3 regions of the Pantoea alfalfae genome follow, and region 2 is predicted to be linked to each of the others. Evidence: predicted binding sites of a transcription regulator. Region 2 holds the regulator's gene; each other region holds the start of a gene.
What was found. The regulator PurR, encoded in region 2, represses purine synthesis genes. The targets are predictions, from matches to a motif close to CANGCAAACGTTTGCNTG.
Positions count from the first base shown of each region.

Region 1: a site for PurR is predicted at 3,158-3,175, ahead of tusA (sulfurtransferase TusA). Genes of this name have one in related genera too.
Region 3: a site for PurR is predicted at 2,247-2,264, ahead of purL (phosphoribosylformylglycinamidine synthase). Genes of this name have one in related genera too.

Region 1 covers NZ_CP082292.1:323,325-328,022, reverse strand. The annotation lists gene K6R05_RS01495 (lysoplasmalogenase) at 1-419, shown strand, start outside; gene K6R05_RS01490 (zinc/cadmium/mercury/lead-transporting ATPase) at 505-2,796, shown strand; gene tusA (sulfurtransferase TusA) at 2,849-3,100, opposite strand; gene K6R05_RS01480 (7-cyano-7-deazaguanine/7-aminomethyl-7-deazaguanine transporter) at 3,305-3,970, shown strand; gene K6R05_RS01475 (DcrB family lipoprotein) at 4,087-4,641, shown strand; gene iolE (myo-inosose-2 dehydratase) at 4,691-4,698, opposite strand, start outside.
Region 2 covers NZ_CP082292.1:2,238,772-2,243,469, forward strand. The annotation lists gene K6R05_RS10435 (C40 family peptidase) at 255-1,064, shown strand; gene cydH (cytochrome bd-I oxidase subunit CydH) at 1,112-1,201, opposite strand; gene purR (HTH-type transcriptional repressor PurR) at 1,483-2,508, shown strand; gene punR (DNA-binding transcriptional activator PunR) at 2,505-3,410, opposite strand; gene punC (purine nucleoside transporter PunC) at 3,518-4,698, shown strand, end outside.
Region 3 covers NZ_CP082292.1:1,034,425-1,039,122, forward strand. The annotation lists gene yfhb (phosphatidylglycerophosphatase C) at 1-65, shown strand, start outside; gene tadA (tRNA adenosine(34) deaminase TadA) at 129-620, shown strand; gene mltF (membrane-bound lytic murein transglycosylase MltF) at 617-2,083, opposite strand; gene purL (phosphoribosylformylglycinamidine synthase) at 2,351-4,698, shown strand, end outside.

The sequences.
Region 1 (4,698 bases), 1.9 Mb from region 2:
TGCCGCGTCAGCAGATGCTCTATGCCGTCGGGGCTTTCTTCCTGTCGCACCTGCTTTATACCCTCTGCTTCGCCGCCAGCATGACCATGACCTTCTTCTGGCCGATCCCGCTAACGCTGCTCATCATCGGTGCCGCTCTGATTGGCGTCATCTGGAGCCGACTGGAAGATCTGCGCTGGCCTGTCTGCACCTTTATCGGCATGACGCTGGTAATGACCTGGATAGCGACCGAGCAGTACTTCTTCCGCCCGACCGATTACAGCTTCTCGATCATGGTGGGTGCCGGTCTGCTGCTGCTGGCAAACGCCGTCTGGTTTATCTCACACTATCGTCACCGCTTTACCGCCGACAGCGCGATTGTTGCCGCCTGCTACTTCGCCGGTCACTTTATGATCGTGCGCTCGTTGTGGGTCGTCTGAGAAAATAGCCTTGACTCTGGAGTTCACTCCAGAGTGTAGGATAGCGGGATGGGCAGCGTTGCTCATCCCATTATCCGGAGGTCATATGCATCAACATCACGCCTGTGGCTGCGGCAAACCCCGTGCCAGTCACGCCGCAGCAAAACCGCTGTGCCAGGTTCGCCAGACTCGCCCCCTCTCCCTTTCTATTCATGCCGCGACGCCTGTACCTGCGGAGACGGCAGGCTGTTGCTGTGACTGCAACAGCAGCCCTGGCAACGACACCGACCCCGCTGAGGAAAGCGACCGGCGAGGTGCCGACAGTTATCCCTTTAGCTGGCAGGTCAGCGGGATGGATTGCCCGTCGTGTGCCCGCACTATTGAAACCGCTGTCCGTCAGATAAGTGGTGTGACCGACGCCCGTGTGCTGTTCAGCAGCGAGAAGCTGGTGGTTAACGCTGACCACGATGTACTGAACGCCGTTGAACAGGCGGTGAAAAAAGCCGGCTTCCAGCTCGCAACCCCATCAGCCACGTCGGCCACATTCCCCGCTAAGCCCGACTGGCAACATAACCGCATGCTGATTTTACTGGCACTGCTGGTGATCGCCAGCAGCGTTCTCAGCCAGTTCGCACCCGTCTGGGGCGATCGGCTGTTTGTGCTGACCACCCTGGTCGGCCTGATCCCGGTGGCGCGCGGTGCCTGGCAGCGTCTGCGCAGCGGATCGCCTTTTACCATTGAAACCTTAATGACCCTGGCGTCGGCTGGCGCACTGATCATTGGCGCGCACGCCGAAGCCGCGATGGTGCTGATGCTGTTTCAGCTGGGCGAAAAGCTGGAAAGCTATGCCGCCTCCAGGGCACGCAGCGGCGTCACCAGTCTGATGGCGTTGCGGCCTGAATCGGCGATTCGTCTGGAACAGGGCAAACGCAGTGAAGTGCCGCTGGCGGCGCTGCAACCGGGTGATGTGATTGAAGTCGCGGCGGGCAGCCGCCTGCCGGTCGATGGCTGTTTAATCAGCCCGCTCGCCAGTTTCGATGAGAGCGCGCTGACCGGTGAGTCGCTGCCGGTTACGCACACCAAGGGTGAAAAAATCCTTGCCGGTGCCACCAGCGTGGATCGGCTGGTGATGCTGGAAGTGGTATCGAAGCCGGGTGAAAGCGCGATTGACCGTATCCTGCAACTGATCGAGGAAGCGGAAACGCACCGTGCGCCGGTCGAACGCTTTATCGACCAGTTCAGCCGCATCTATACGCCGCTGGTGATGCTGCTGTCGCTGCTGGTCATGATGGTGCCGCCCCTGCTCTTCGCAGGCGACTGGCAGCCGTGGATCTATAAAGGGCTGACCCTGTTACTGATTGGCTGCCCCTGTGCACTGGTGATCTCAGTGCCAGCAGCCATTACCTCGGGGCTGGCTGCGGCGGCGCGTCAGGGCGCACTGATCAAAGGCGGTGCGGCGCTGGAGCGGCTGAGTTCGGTGCGCAGAATGGCGTTTGATAAAACCGGTACACTGACGCTGGGCAAGCCACAGCTGACGCAGATCCTGCGCTTTGGTACGGCCAGCGAGTCAGAGATGCTGGCGCTGAGCGCCGCTGCAGAACAGGGTGCCACCCATCCACTGGCCAGCGCTATCGTGGCGGCCGCGCAGGCGCGTAACCTGGTGATTCCTGACGCGCAGGATCAGCAGGTGCAGGCGGGACGCGGCATCCGTGCGCAGGTCTCAGGCCAGCAGATTCAGCTGCTGACGCCCAGCCATACGCCCGGTCTGACGCCGCAGCAAAATGCGCAGATAGCGCAACAGGAAGCCGAAGGTGAAACGCTGGTGGTGCTGATGCGCAATGGCGAAGCACTGGGTGCGCTGGCTCTGCGCGATCAGCTGCGCGACGACGCCGCCGATGCGTTAAAAGCGCTGAAAAAGCTGGGTATTGAGAGCCTGATGCTGACCGGTGATAACCCGCGCGCTGCGGCGACCATTGCCCGCCAGCTGGATATTGATTATCGCGCCAGCCTGCTGCCCGCCGATAAAGTCGCGGCGATCCGTGAACTGAGTCAGCAACAGCCGCTGGCGATGGTCGGGGATGGCATTAACGACGCGCCAGCAATGAAAGCGGCAACGCTGGGCATTGCGATGGGCAGCGGCACCGATGTCGCGCTGGAAGCGGCCGATGCGGCCCTGACGCGTAATCAGCTCAGCAATCTGGTGCCGATGATAGCACTGGCACGCCGGACACGGCGCATCATCCGCCAGAATGTCGGTATTGCGCTGGGGCTGAAGGCGATTTTCCTGGTCACTACCCTGCTGGGTCTGACCGGACTCTGGCTGGCCGTGCTGGCAGATTCCGGGGCGACCGCGCTGGTCACGGCCAACGCGCTGCGGTTACTGCGACGTCGCGCCTGAGTAAAAAGCGCTGTCTGAAGAGTGCGGTTAACGGCGGCCTGAACGGCTGCTGTTAACCGGCTATACCTTTGCGGATCAGAAACTGATAGGGCAGCGTGTCGGTCTGCTGCGCCAGCAGGCCATGTTCCATAAAGCGGCAGAAGCCGGGAATATCGCGGGTCGTTGCCGGATCATCGGCGATGATCAGTAACGTCTCGCCATCCTGCAGGCTGCGTACGGTTTTGCGCACCATCATCACCGGCTCCGGGCAACGCAGGCCACGGGCGTCCAGCTGATGGTCGGCAGAGGAAAAGGCATCGCTCATAATCAACTCGGTTCAGGTAAGGGGCGCTCATTCTAGCGCGTGCTGGCGGTGAAGCAAGGCGATAACGATTGCGTTAAAATTAACCATTGCATAAAAAGCACAACGCGGTAATATGCCGCCGCTTTTTGCTCATAAAACTGCCAGGCGCTGCCCGAACGGCGTCCCGCAATGGGTTCCCTCACCCCAACATTAAAAAGGTTGAATATGCTCGCATTTTCTTCACGTCAGCGCATGCATGCGCTTTTCTGGCTATCGCTGTTTCACCTGCTGGTGATCACCTCCAGTAACTACCTGGTTCAGTTGCCGATCTCCGTCTTTGGCTTCCACACCACCTGGGGCGCGTTCAGCTTCCCGTTTATCTTCCTGGCGACCGATCTCACCGTGCGTATTTTTGGCGCACCGCTGGCCCGACGCATTATTCTGGCCGTAATGATCCCGGCGCTGTTTATCTCTTATGGCGTCTCGGCGCTGTTCTATCAGGGTGAATGGCAGGGCTGGCAGGCGCTGGAAGTGATGAACCTGTTTGTGGCCCGTATCGCCTGCGCCAGCTTTATGGCTTATGCACTGGGTCAGATCCTCGACGTTCATGTCTTTAACCGTCTGCGTCGTCTGCCTCAGTGGTGGATAGCACCCGGCTGCGCCATGTTCCTGGGGAATATCAGCGATACGCTGGCCTTCTTCTTTATCGCCTTCTATAAAAGCCCCGATGCGTTTATGGCGCAGCACTGGGTTGAGATTGCTCTGGTAGATTACAGCTTCAAGGTGCTGATCTGCATGGTCTTCTTCCTGCCCGCCTACGGCGTACTGCTCAATGCCGCGCTGAAACGTCTGGCTGAACGCCAGACCGCCCGCCAGGTCAATTTCGGCTAAGTGCCCATACGGTTTCCACTCCTATCCGCTAAGATCTTCTGACAATCATCAGGTTGCGTTTGCAACCTGATTCCTGTTGTATTAATGCCTGACTGGAAACTTAAAAAGGGATTCTGATGCGCAACCTGGTGAAATATGTAGGAATGGGTTTACTGGTACTTGGCCTGGCGGCCTGTGACCAGAAGAAAGATGAAGCGGCGAACGACAACGGCGTCAGCGCCAGTCAGTCGGCGCAGACCGTCACGCTGATGGATGGCAAACTGAGCTTCTCGCTGCCACCAGGCATGTCCGATAAAAGCGGTAAACTGGGTTCGCAGACTACGAACATGCACGTTTATGCGGATGAAACCGGTGCCCGCGCCATTATTGTGATTGCCGGTGACCCGACCAATGATGGTCTGGATGTGCTGTCGCAGCGCATGGAACAGCAGCAGCGTAACCGCGATCCGCAGTTGCAGGTGGTGTCGAACAAATCTGTGACGCTGAAAGATCAGCCCGCCCAGCAGCTGGATACGGTGATTTCTGCTAACAACCAGACCTCATGGTCTTCCGTGGTTCTGGCAAAAGTGGATGGCAAGCTGGTGACACTGCAGATTACGCTGCCAGGCGATAATCAGCAGCAGGCACAGAGCGATGCTGACAACATTGTGAAAAGCATTACGCTGAAGTAAAACAAAAGGCGGGCTTCCCACCGGGAAGCCCGCCTTTGTTCACAGAACTTTATAAGC
Region 2 (4,698 bases):
GCCTCGGGACGCCTGAATGCCTGATTATTAACAGCTGGTAACAGTTTAATAATTCGTAATAATTTCGTTGAGATAAGATGCTGAAAATGTTCATTTTCAGCGCGATTGCATGGGTTGCAAAGATTAATATTAAAAGGCATTACAGTTTTTAAAAGAACTGGACTAGAATGGCCTGGGCACTGATCCTGGATCAGATTAATCTCAACTTTGTCGCGGTGCGTAGTGGCCCTGACAACTTAACTAATCAACGGACTATGCGTTTAATCATTACGCTTTTCATGCTGGCCTTTGCGCAACTGTTTTTCAACGTCGCTGCTGCTTCCCCGCACACGCCGGTGAACGTCAGTACGCATAAAGCAGAAAAAAAGAGTGCGCGCGATGATGAGCGCCGCAAGCGTCGCCAGGTAAAAACGGTGACCAAAAAAACTCGCCTCAGCCCTGTTCAAAAACTCAAAACGAAAAAACAGAAAAAAGTCGAACTCACTGCTAAACAGACGCCTGCTAAGAAGACCTCGCTTAAAACCGCCCGTATCAGCAAAAGCAAAGAAAAAAATAAAGAAAAAAAACGCTATGGTCATCAGCGCCTGCTGAAAACCGCTGAGGTCACCACCAGCGAACCTGGCACGATTAAAATGAGCAAATCACACCGTCAGCGCTACCAGAAAGCGCGAGAAACCGCGATGACGAAGCTGATGGGACAGCTGGGTAAACCGTATCAGTGGGGCGGCACCTCACCACATACTGGTTTCGATTGCAGCGGTCTGGTCTGGTATGCCTATAAAGATCTGGTGAAGTTTAAGATCCCGCGTACCGCTAACGAGATGTATCACCTGCGTGACGCAGCACCGATTAAGCGTGAATCGCTTGAGAAAGGCGATCTGGTCTTCTTCCGCATTAACGGTCGCGGTACGGCGGACCACGTCGGCGTTTACCTGGGCGATGGCAAGTTTATTCAGTCGCCACGTACCGGCAAAGATATTCAGATCAGTGCATTAGGCGAAGATTACTGGCAGCGCCACTATATTGGTGCCCGTCGGGTGATGACGCCGAAAACCATTCGCTGAGCAGCACTACAGTCCGAAAAAAGCCGGGATAATCCCGGCTTTTTTTATTAGTGCAGAATGGCGGTAAAACTGAAAGCCACAATCATCAGCAGACAGCCGACAGTGGTCATTAACGCCAGTTTAAGATCGGTACTCATTGTTTGCTCCTTAGTCACACACTTTGTAGGGATATGGCATTTTCCCACAGGGTCCGGTAAAAATCTCGTTTTATCCGTTCAGCCTTGTTAGAATCTCGCCTTTGTTGCGCAACGCGTGCAACCCTGATTCCGTTTGCGCATCTTTTGAGGCGTTTTTTCTCCGCCAGAAGCCTGTTTACCGGCCAGAAAAGCCGCATTTTTGCGGAAAAAACCCTGAGCAGACGCAAACGTTTAACATTACGCTTATCATAGAGTTAGGTAAGGACTGGAGTCCGATTTTCATGGCAACAATTAAAGATGTGGCGAAACGCGCTGGCGTCTCAACGACCACCGTTTCGCACGTCATCAATAAAACCCGCTTTGTCGCTGAAGAGACGCGCGAGGCGGTCTGGCAGGCAATTAAAGAATTGCACTACTCGCCGAGCGCTGTAGCACGCAGTCTGAAAGTAAACCACACCAAGACGCTGGGTCTGCTTGCCACCTCCAGCGAAGCGCCCTATTTCGCTGAAATTATTGAGGCGGTTGAAAATCACTGTTTTGATAAAGGCTATACGCTGATTCTGGGTAATGCGCATAACGACCTGCAAAAACAGCGCGCCTACCTCAGCATGATGGCGCAGAAGCGTGTCGATGGCCTGCTGGTGATGTGCTCTGAGTATCCGGACGATCTGCTGCAGATGCTGGAAGAGAACCGCAATATCCCGATGGTGGTGATGGACTGGGGCGAATCGCGCGCCGACTTTACCGATACGGTTCTCGATAATGCCTTCCAGGGCGGCTATCTGGCGGGACGCTATCTGATTGAACGCGGACACCGCGATATCGGTGCCATTCCGGGTCAGATGGAGCGCAATACCGGCGGCGGACGCCATGCCGGTTTCCTGAAGGCACTGGAAGAAGCGGGAATTCAGCCGCGCGCGGAGTGGATTGTGCAGGGTGACTTTGAGCCAGAGTCGGGTTATCAGGCGATGCAGCAGATCCTGTCGCAAAAGCAGCGCCCGACCGCCGTCTTCTGCGGCGGCGACATCATGGCGATGGGGGCCATTTGCGCCGCCGACGAGATGGGTCTGCGCGTGCCGCAGGATATTTCGGTAATCGGTTATGACAATGTGCGCAACGCACGCTATTTCGCCCCTGCCCTGACCACGGTGCATCAGCCTAAAGCCCAGTTGGGTGAGAAGGCGCTGGATATGCTGCTCGACCGCATCACCAGTAAGCGCGAAGTGTCACAAACGATTGAAGTCCATCCGACGCTGATTGAGCGCCGTTCAGTGGCCGATGGTCCGTTCCGCGACTATCGCCGCTAATCCTCGCTTAACCACTCCTGATTAAGCGTTTGCGTATCACCCAGATAGCTGAGCAACCAGCCTGTCGCCGGTGATGCGCGATCCTCGGCCCAGCTAACGCAGCAGGGGCTGTCCGGAAATGCTACCGGAAGCGTTAGCTCCACCAGCTCGCCACTGTCGAGCAGTGGCCTGGCCAGATGCCCCGGCACCATCGCCACGCACAAGCCCGCCTGCACGCATTCCAGTCCGGTTTGCCACTCCGGCACCACCAGCCTGCGCTGGTTATCCAGCGTCCATGTCATACGACGCGGCAGTGCGCGTGATGTATCTTCCAGCACCAGGGACGGCCAGCTACGCAGCGTGTCGTCATCTATCTGGCTCGCCTGCGTCAGCGGATGATCGGGCGCGACCACGCAGCGCCAGTTGAGCGTACCCATATCGCGAAACGCAAACCGTCCGCCCACCGGAATTGCCTGTGTGGCCCCAATCGCAACTTCTACCCGGCCATCGGCCAGCGCATCCCAGACACCATTAAAAACTTCATAGCTGATGATCAGCTCCATATCGGGGAAGTGGCGATAGAAATCTTTGACCAGCTGCCGGGTGCGCTGAGGTTTGGCGATACGGTCAACGGCAATGCTGAGCTGCCCGCGCCAGCCATTGGCCAGCTGCTGACACTGCCGCCGTGTAGCAAGCATTTTTTTGATGACGCTGCGCCCTTCCCGGACAAAATGTTCGCCTGCTGGCGTCAGCACCACTTCACGATGCTGGCGTTCGAACAGCGGCACCGCCAGCCAGTTTTCCAGCTGACGCACTGTATAGCTGATGGCAGAAGGTACCCGATGCAGCTCCTGCGCGGCTGCGCTGAAGCTGCCCCCTCGGGCAACCGCGTCAACGACCTCTAATGCATATTCTGACCACATAATCTGCCTTCAAAAATTTTAACAGCAACCGGCAAATATTACCGTTTCACAGCGGCAAACGCACCTTTTACACTCTGCCGCGTTTATCCTGCAAAAATGAGAATGAGATGCTGTCGAATAAAGGATTTATGCCCTATCTTGCCCTGCTGAGCATGCTCGGCTTTTTAGCCACTGACATGTATCTGCCCGCCTTTGGTGCGATGCAGCACACCTTTAATACCTCGCCCGGCCTGATTAGCGCCAGTATGAGCCTCTTTCTGGGAGGCTTTGCCGTGGGTCAGCTTTTCTGGGGACCGCTCTCCGACCGCATCGGCCGTAAGCCGGTGCTGCTGGCCGGACTGACCCTGTTTGGCGTCGGCTGTGCGGGCATGCTGTGGGTGAATGATATTACTCTGATGCTGGCGCTGCGCTTTGTGCAGGCCATTGGCGTCTGTGCTGCCGCCGTGAGCTGGCAGGCATTGGTGGTGGATCGCTACCCCGCCGCGCGCGCCAACAAAGTCTTTGCAACGATTATGCCGCTGGTTGCGCTCTCCCCGGCGCTGGCCCCGTTGCTGGGTGCCTGGCTGATCGGTCACTTCCACTGGCGTTCGATTTTTCTGGTGCTGACACTGATTGCGGTGGCGTTGATTCTGACCACCCTGCGTCTGCCCACAGTACGCCCGGAAGCACGCGAAAAAGGAGCACAGCCCGGCTTTCTCACCCTGCTGAAATCCCGGGTCTACAGCGGCAACGTGCTGATCTACTCTGCCTGTTCTGCCAGCTTCTTTGCCTGGCTGACCGGATCGCCGTTCATTCTGGCGGATCTGGGTCTCTCGCCCGCCGATATCGGCCTGAGTTATGTACCCCAGACCCTCGCCTTTTTAATCGGTGGATTTGGCTGTCGCGCCCTGCTCAACCGCTTTAACGGCGCACAGCTGCTCCCCTGGCTGTTAGGCGTCTACAGCCTGAGCATTCTGGCGCTGTTTGCTGTTGCACTTGCAGGCAACAGTACGCTGGTGAGCCTGATGGTGCCGTTCTGTGGGATGGCGCTGGCTAACGGCGCAATTTATCCGATTGTGGTTTCCAGTGCGCTGACGCCCTTCCCGCACGCCACCGGTAAAGCGGCCGCATTGCAGAACACCTTACAACTCGGACTCTGCTTCGCTGCAAGCCTGGCAGTCTCTGCCGGATTAACCCAGGCGCTGTTTACCACTACGCTGATAATGACGGTAACGATTCTGCTGGCGCTACTCGGTTACGCCATGCAGCGTACCGCAAGCGCACAATCTGTTGTTGCCTCTCCGCAACC
Region 3 (4,698 bases), 1.2 Mb from region 2:
TGCTGTTTTTCTGTCAGCATCGCTGGCGCGTAACACCCGCAGGTGAGCTGCAACAGCTGGAATAAATTTCTAAAGGATCGGTGAGACCGCTATAATGCGCCGCTTTTCTGTCGCCCGGAGTGGTCAGCATGAAACAACAAGATGAATACTGGATGCGCCATGCGCTTGACCTGGCGCGCCGGGCGTGGGAGCAGGGCGAAGTGCCGGTGGGTGCGGTGCTGGTTCAGAATGATCGGGTGATCGGTGAAGGCTGGAACCGACCCATCGGCCAGCACGATCCGACGGCGCATGCGGAGATTATGGCGTTGCGGCAGGGCGGTAAGGTACTGGAAAATTATCGTCTGCTGGACACCACGCTCTACGTGACGCTGGAGCCGTGCGTGATGTGCGCCGGCGCCATGGTTCACAGCCGCATCAGCCGGCTGGTCTATGGTGCGCACGATATTAAAAGTGGGGCGGCGGGGTCGCTGCTGGATGTGCTGGGCCACCCCGGCATGAATCATCAGGTTGAACTGCACAGCGGCGTGCTGGCTGAAGAGTGTGCCGCTATGCTGAGCGACTTCTTCCGTATGCGTCGCGAGCAGAAAAAAGCGCTGCGTCAGGCGCAACGCCAGGATTAATTCATGGCGATCTTTGGTTCGACCGCCGGGTAGCCTTTGGCCAGTTCGGCTTGTGCTTCTTGTGCTTCAGCCTGCTGCGCCAGGCGTTTTTCCTGCTCCTGCAGATAACCCACCAGGCTTAACTGATATTTGCGGATGTTCTCCACATAGTTATAGGCTTCATGCCCACGGGCATAGCCATAAGCCGTCTGGGTGTAGTAACGCTTCTGACTCAGCATGGGCAGACGCAGCTTCACATCCGCCCAGCTGTCCGGATTACCGCCCTGGCGTGCCGTCAGCTTGCGGACGTCAAGCATATGGGCATAACCCATGTTATAAGCCGCCAGCGCAAACCAGATGCGCTCATCTTCCGGGATGGTCTGCGGCACCTTCGCCATCATATCCTGCAGATACTGACTGCCACCGCGAATGCTCTGTTCGGGATCGGTTCGATCGCCCACATCCAGGCTATCAGCGGTGTTACGCGTCAGCATCATCATGCCGCGCACGCCGGTCGGCGAGGTAGCCTGCGGGTTCCAGTGCGACTCCTGATAGGAGATTGCCGCCAGCAGCCGCCAGTCGATGCTGGTGGCGTACTTCTCAAACAGTGGCCTGATGTCGGGCAGCGTATTGTCGATGGCGCGCAGGAACGTGCGCGTATCAACATAGTCAAAGGTGCCGACGTGACCGAGATATTTCTCCTCCAGCCGCGCCATCGCGCCTTCTTCGCCCATACCATTAAAGAAGTCGAGCATTGCTGCATTCAGGCTATCGTCATCGCTGTGCCGCACATACCAGGTTACCGGCTCTTCATCGGTAACATCGAACGCCACCGCCAGCTGCGGATAGATGCGCTGCAACAGTGCAATAGTGACGGAGTCACCAATGGTATAGTCGAGCTTGCCGTCGGCGACCGCTTCCAGCAGAGCTTTAGGACTCTGATCGGTGGAGATCGCCCAGTCCAGATCGGGGAACTGATTGGAACGCGCGCTCTTTAGCGTTGACAGATAGGCCGATCCTGATGCAACCGTCAGCCGCCCCTTTAAGTCACCGAGGTTTTTAGGGCGTGGCTTATCCACGCGATAGACCAGCTGTTGTGAAACGTTGTAGTAACCTGGCCCGGTCTGATAGCGCGTCAGGCGTTCATTGTTGTAGTTCAGGCCAGCGGCCAGCAAATCGGCTTTACCATCGTCAAGGTCATCAAACAGATCGCTCAGGTTAGGACGAACCGTCACCTTCAGTTTGACGCCAAGATAATCGGCGAAGCGTTTTGCCAGCTCATAATCCATACCGGCCGGTAACTGGTTAACTGTGTAGTACGTCAATGGGGAGTTGATGGTACTGACCCGCAGGACTCCCCGTGATTTAATCTGTGAAATCCTGTCCTGCCCACTCCCATACCAGGGAATGGATGGCCACAGCGCTAACGCTAACAGCACGGCAACCAGACCGATAAACAGATAATTAAATTTTAGGCGTTTCAAATAGTTATCTCTCGCTGGCTCTAAGGCCTCTGTCTTTTAAAGGCAGTATTTATCTTCTTTGAACTCCCAGAGCGAGGGGCATTTTGCGCAACAAAATCACACTGAGCAACTTTTATAGCAGCTTTTGCGCAAAATTCAGGCAAATCCGGGTTGCCAAAAATTGTGCGCAAACGGTTTCGTCGCGAGGTCGCTTTCTCTATAATACGCCCCGTTTTCCCTGTTGCGCCCAATCAAGCGTCGCCCGGCGCCCTGACGAGAGACTTATTAATGGAAATTCTGCGTGGTTCGCCCGCCCTGTCGGCATTTCGTGTAAACAAACTGCTGACCCGCTTTCAGGACGCTCATCTGCCGGTGAGTGATATTTACGCTGAGTACATCCATTTTGCTGATGTCAGTACGCCCTTAACCGCTGACGAACAGAGCCGCCTGCAACGCCTGCTTAAATATGGTCCCTCTCTCGCTGAACATGCTCCACAGGGACGTCTGCTGCTGGTGACGCCACGTCCCGGCACCATTTCGCCCTGGTCATCCAAAGCCACCGACATTGCTCATAACTGCGGCCTGCCGCAGGTACGTCGTCTGGAACGTGGTCTGGCTTTTTATGTGCAGGCTCCGCAACTGACGGAAGCTCAGTGGCAGACGCTGGGTACACTGCTGCACGATAGGATGATGGAAACGGTCTATAGCGATCTGGCGCAGGCTGAGCAGCTGTTTGCGCACCATACGCCGCAGCCAGTGAAGAGTGTCGATCTGCTGGGTGAGGGCCGTCAGGCGCTGGTTCAGGCAAATATCTCGCTGGGTCTGGCGCTGGCAGACGATGAAATTGACTACCTGGTGGCGGCATTTACCGCGCTGGGCCGCAATCCCAACGACATTGAACTCTATATGTTTGCGCAGGCGAACTCTGAGCACTGTCGTCACAAGATCTTCAACGCCGACTGGATTATCGACGGCGAGAAACAGCCGAAGTCGCTGTTTAAGATGATCAAAAACACTATGGAGCAGACGCCGGACTTCGTGCTCTCTGCTTATAAAGATAATGCCGCCGTGATGGAAGGGTCAGAGGTTGGCCGCTTCTTTGCTGACGCCGGCGAAAGCGAATACCGCTGGCATCAGGAAGCCGCGCACATCCTGATGAAGGTGGAAACGCATAACCATCCAACGGCCATCTCGCCGTGGCCAGGCGCCGCGACCGGTTCCGGTGGTGAGATCCGTGATGAAGGCGCAACCGGACGCGGCTCCAAGCCCAAAGCGGGCCTGGTTGGATTCTCGGTCTCTAACCTGCGCATCCCTGGCTTTGAACAGCCATGGGAAGAGGACTTCGGCAAACCGGCGCGCATCGTCAGCGCGCTGGAAATCATGACCGACGGGCCTCTGGGCGGCGCTGCGTTTAACAATGAATTTGGTCGTCCGGCACTGAATGGCTATTTCCGTACCTATGAAGAGCAGGTCACCAGCCACAACGGCACCGAGCTGCGTGGCTATCATAAGCCGATTATGCTGGCGGGCGGCATCGGTAACATCCGCGCCGATCACGTGCAGAAAGGCGAAATTACCGTCGGCGCGAAGCTGGTGGTGCTGGGTGGTCCGGCCATGAACATCGGTCTGGGCGGCGGCGCGGCGTCATCCATGGCTTCGGGTCAGTCTGATGCCGATCTCGATTTCGCCTCCGTTCAGCGTGACAACCCGGAGATGGAACGCCGTTGCCAGGAAGTGATCGACCGCTGCTGGCAGCTGGGCGATGAGAACCCGATTCTGTTTATCCACGACGTGGGCGCGGGCGGCCTTTCCAATGCCATGCCGGAGCTGGTCAGCGACGGCGGTCGTGGTGGCCGGTTTAACCTGCGTGACATCCTGAGTGATGAGCCAGGCATGAGCCCGCTGGAAGTCTGGTGTAACGAATCACAGGAACGTTATGTGATGGCTGTAGCGCCCGATCAGCTCGCACAGTTCGAGGCGATCTGCCAGCGCGAACGCGCACCGTTCGCGGTGATTGGTGAAGCGACCGAAGAGCTGCACCTGAGCCTGGAAGACAGCCATTTCGATAATAAGCCCATCGACATGCCGCTTGACGTGCTGCTGGGCAAAACGCCGAAGATGACGCGTGATGTGGTGACACAGCAGGCACAGGGTACCGAACTGCAGCGCGACGGCATTACGCTGGTCGATGCGGTGAATCGCGTACTGCATCTGCCTGCCGTGGCGGAAAAAACCTTCCTGATCACCATCGGTGACCGCAGCGTGACCGGCATGGTAGCGCGCGATCAGATGGTCGGCCCGTGGCAGATCCCGGTTGCCAACTGTGCGGTGACCACCGCCAGCCTCGACAGCTACCACGGTGAGGCCTTTGCCCTCGGCGAACGTTCACCGGTTGCGCTGCTGGATTTCGCAGCGTCGGGGCGTCTGGCTGTCGGTGAAGCACTGACCAACCTGGCGGCAACGCAGATTGGTTCGCTGAAGCGTGTGAAACTCTCCGCTAACTGGATGTCTGCAGCCGGTCACCCGGGTGAAGATGCCGGTTTATATGCGGCGGTGAAAGCAGTCGGCGAAGAGCTTTGCCCGGCGCTGGGGATCACTATCCCGGTCGGTAAAGATTCGATGTCGATGAAAACCCG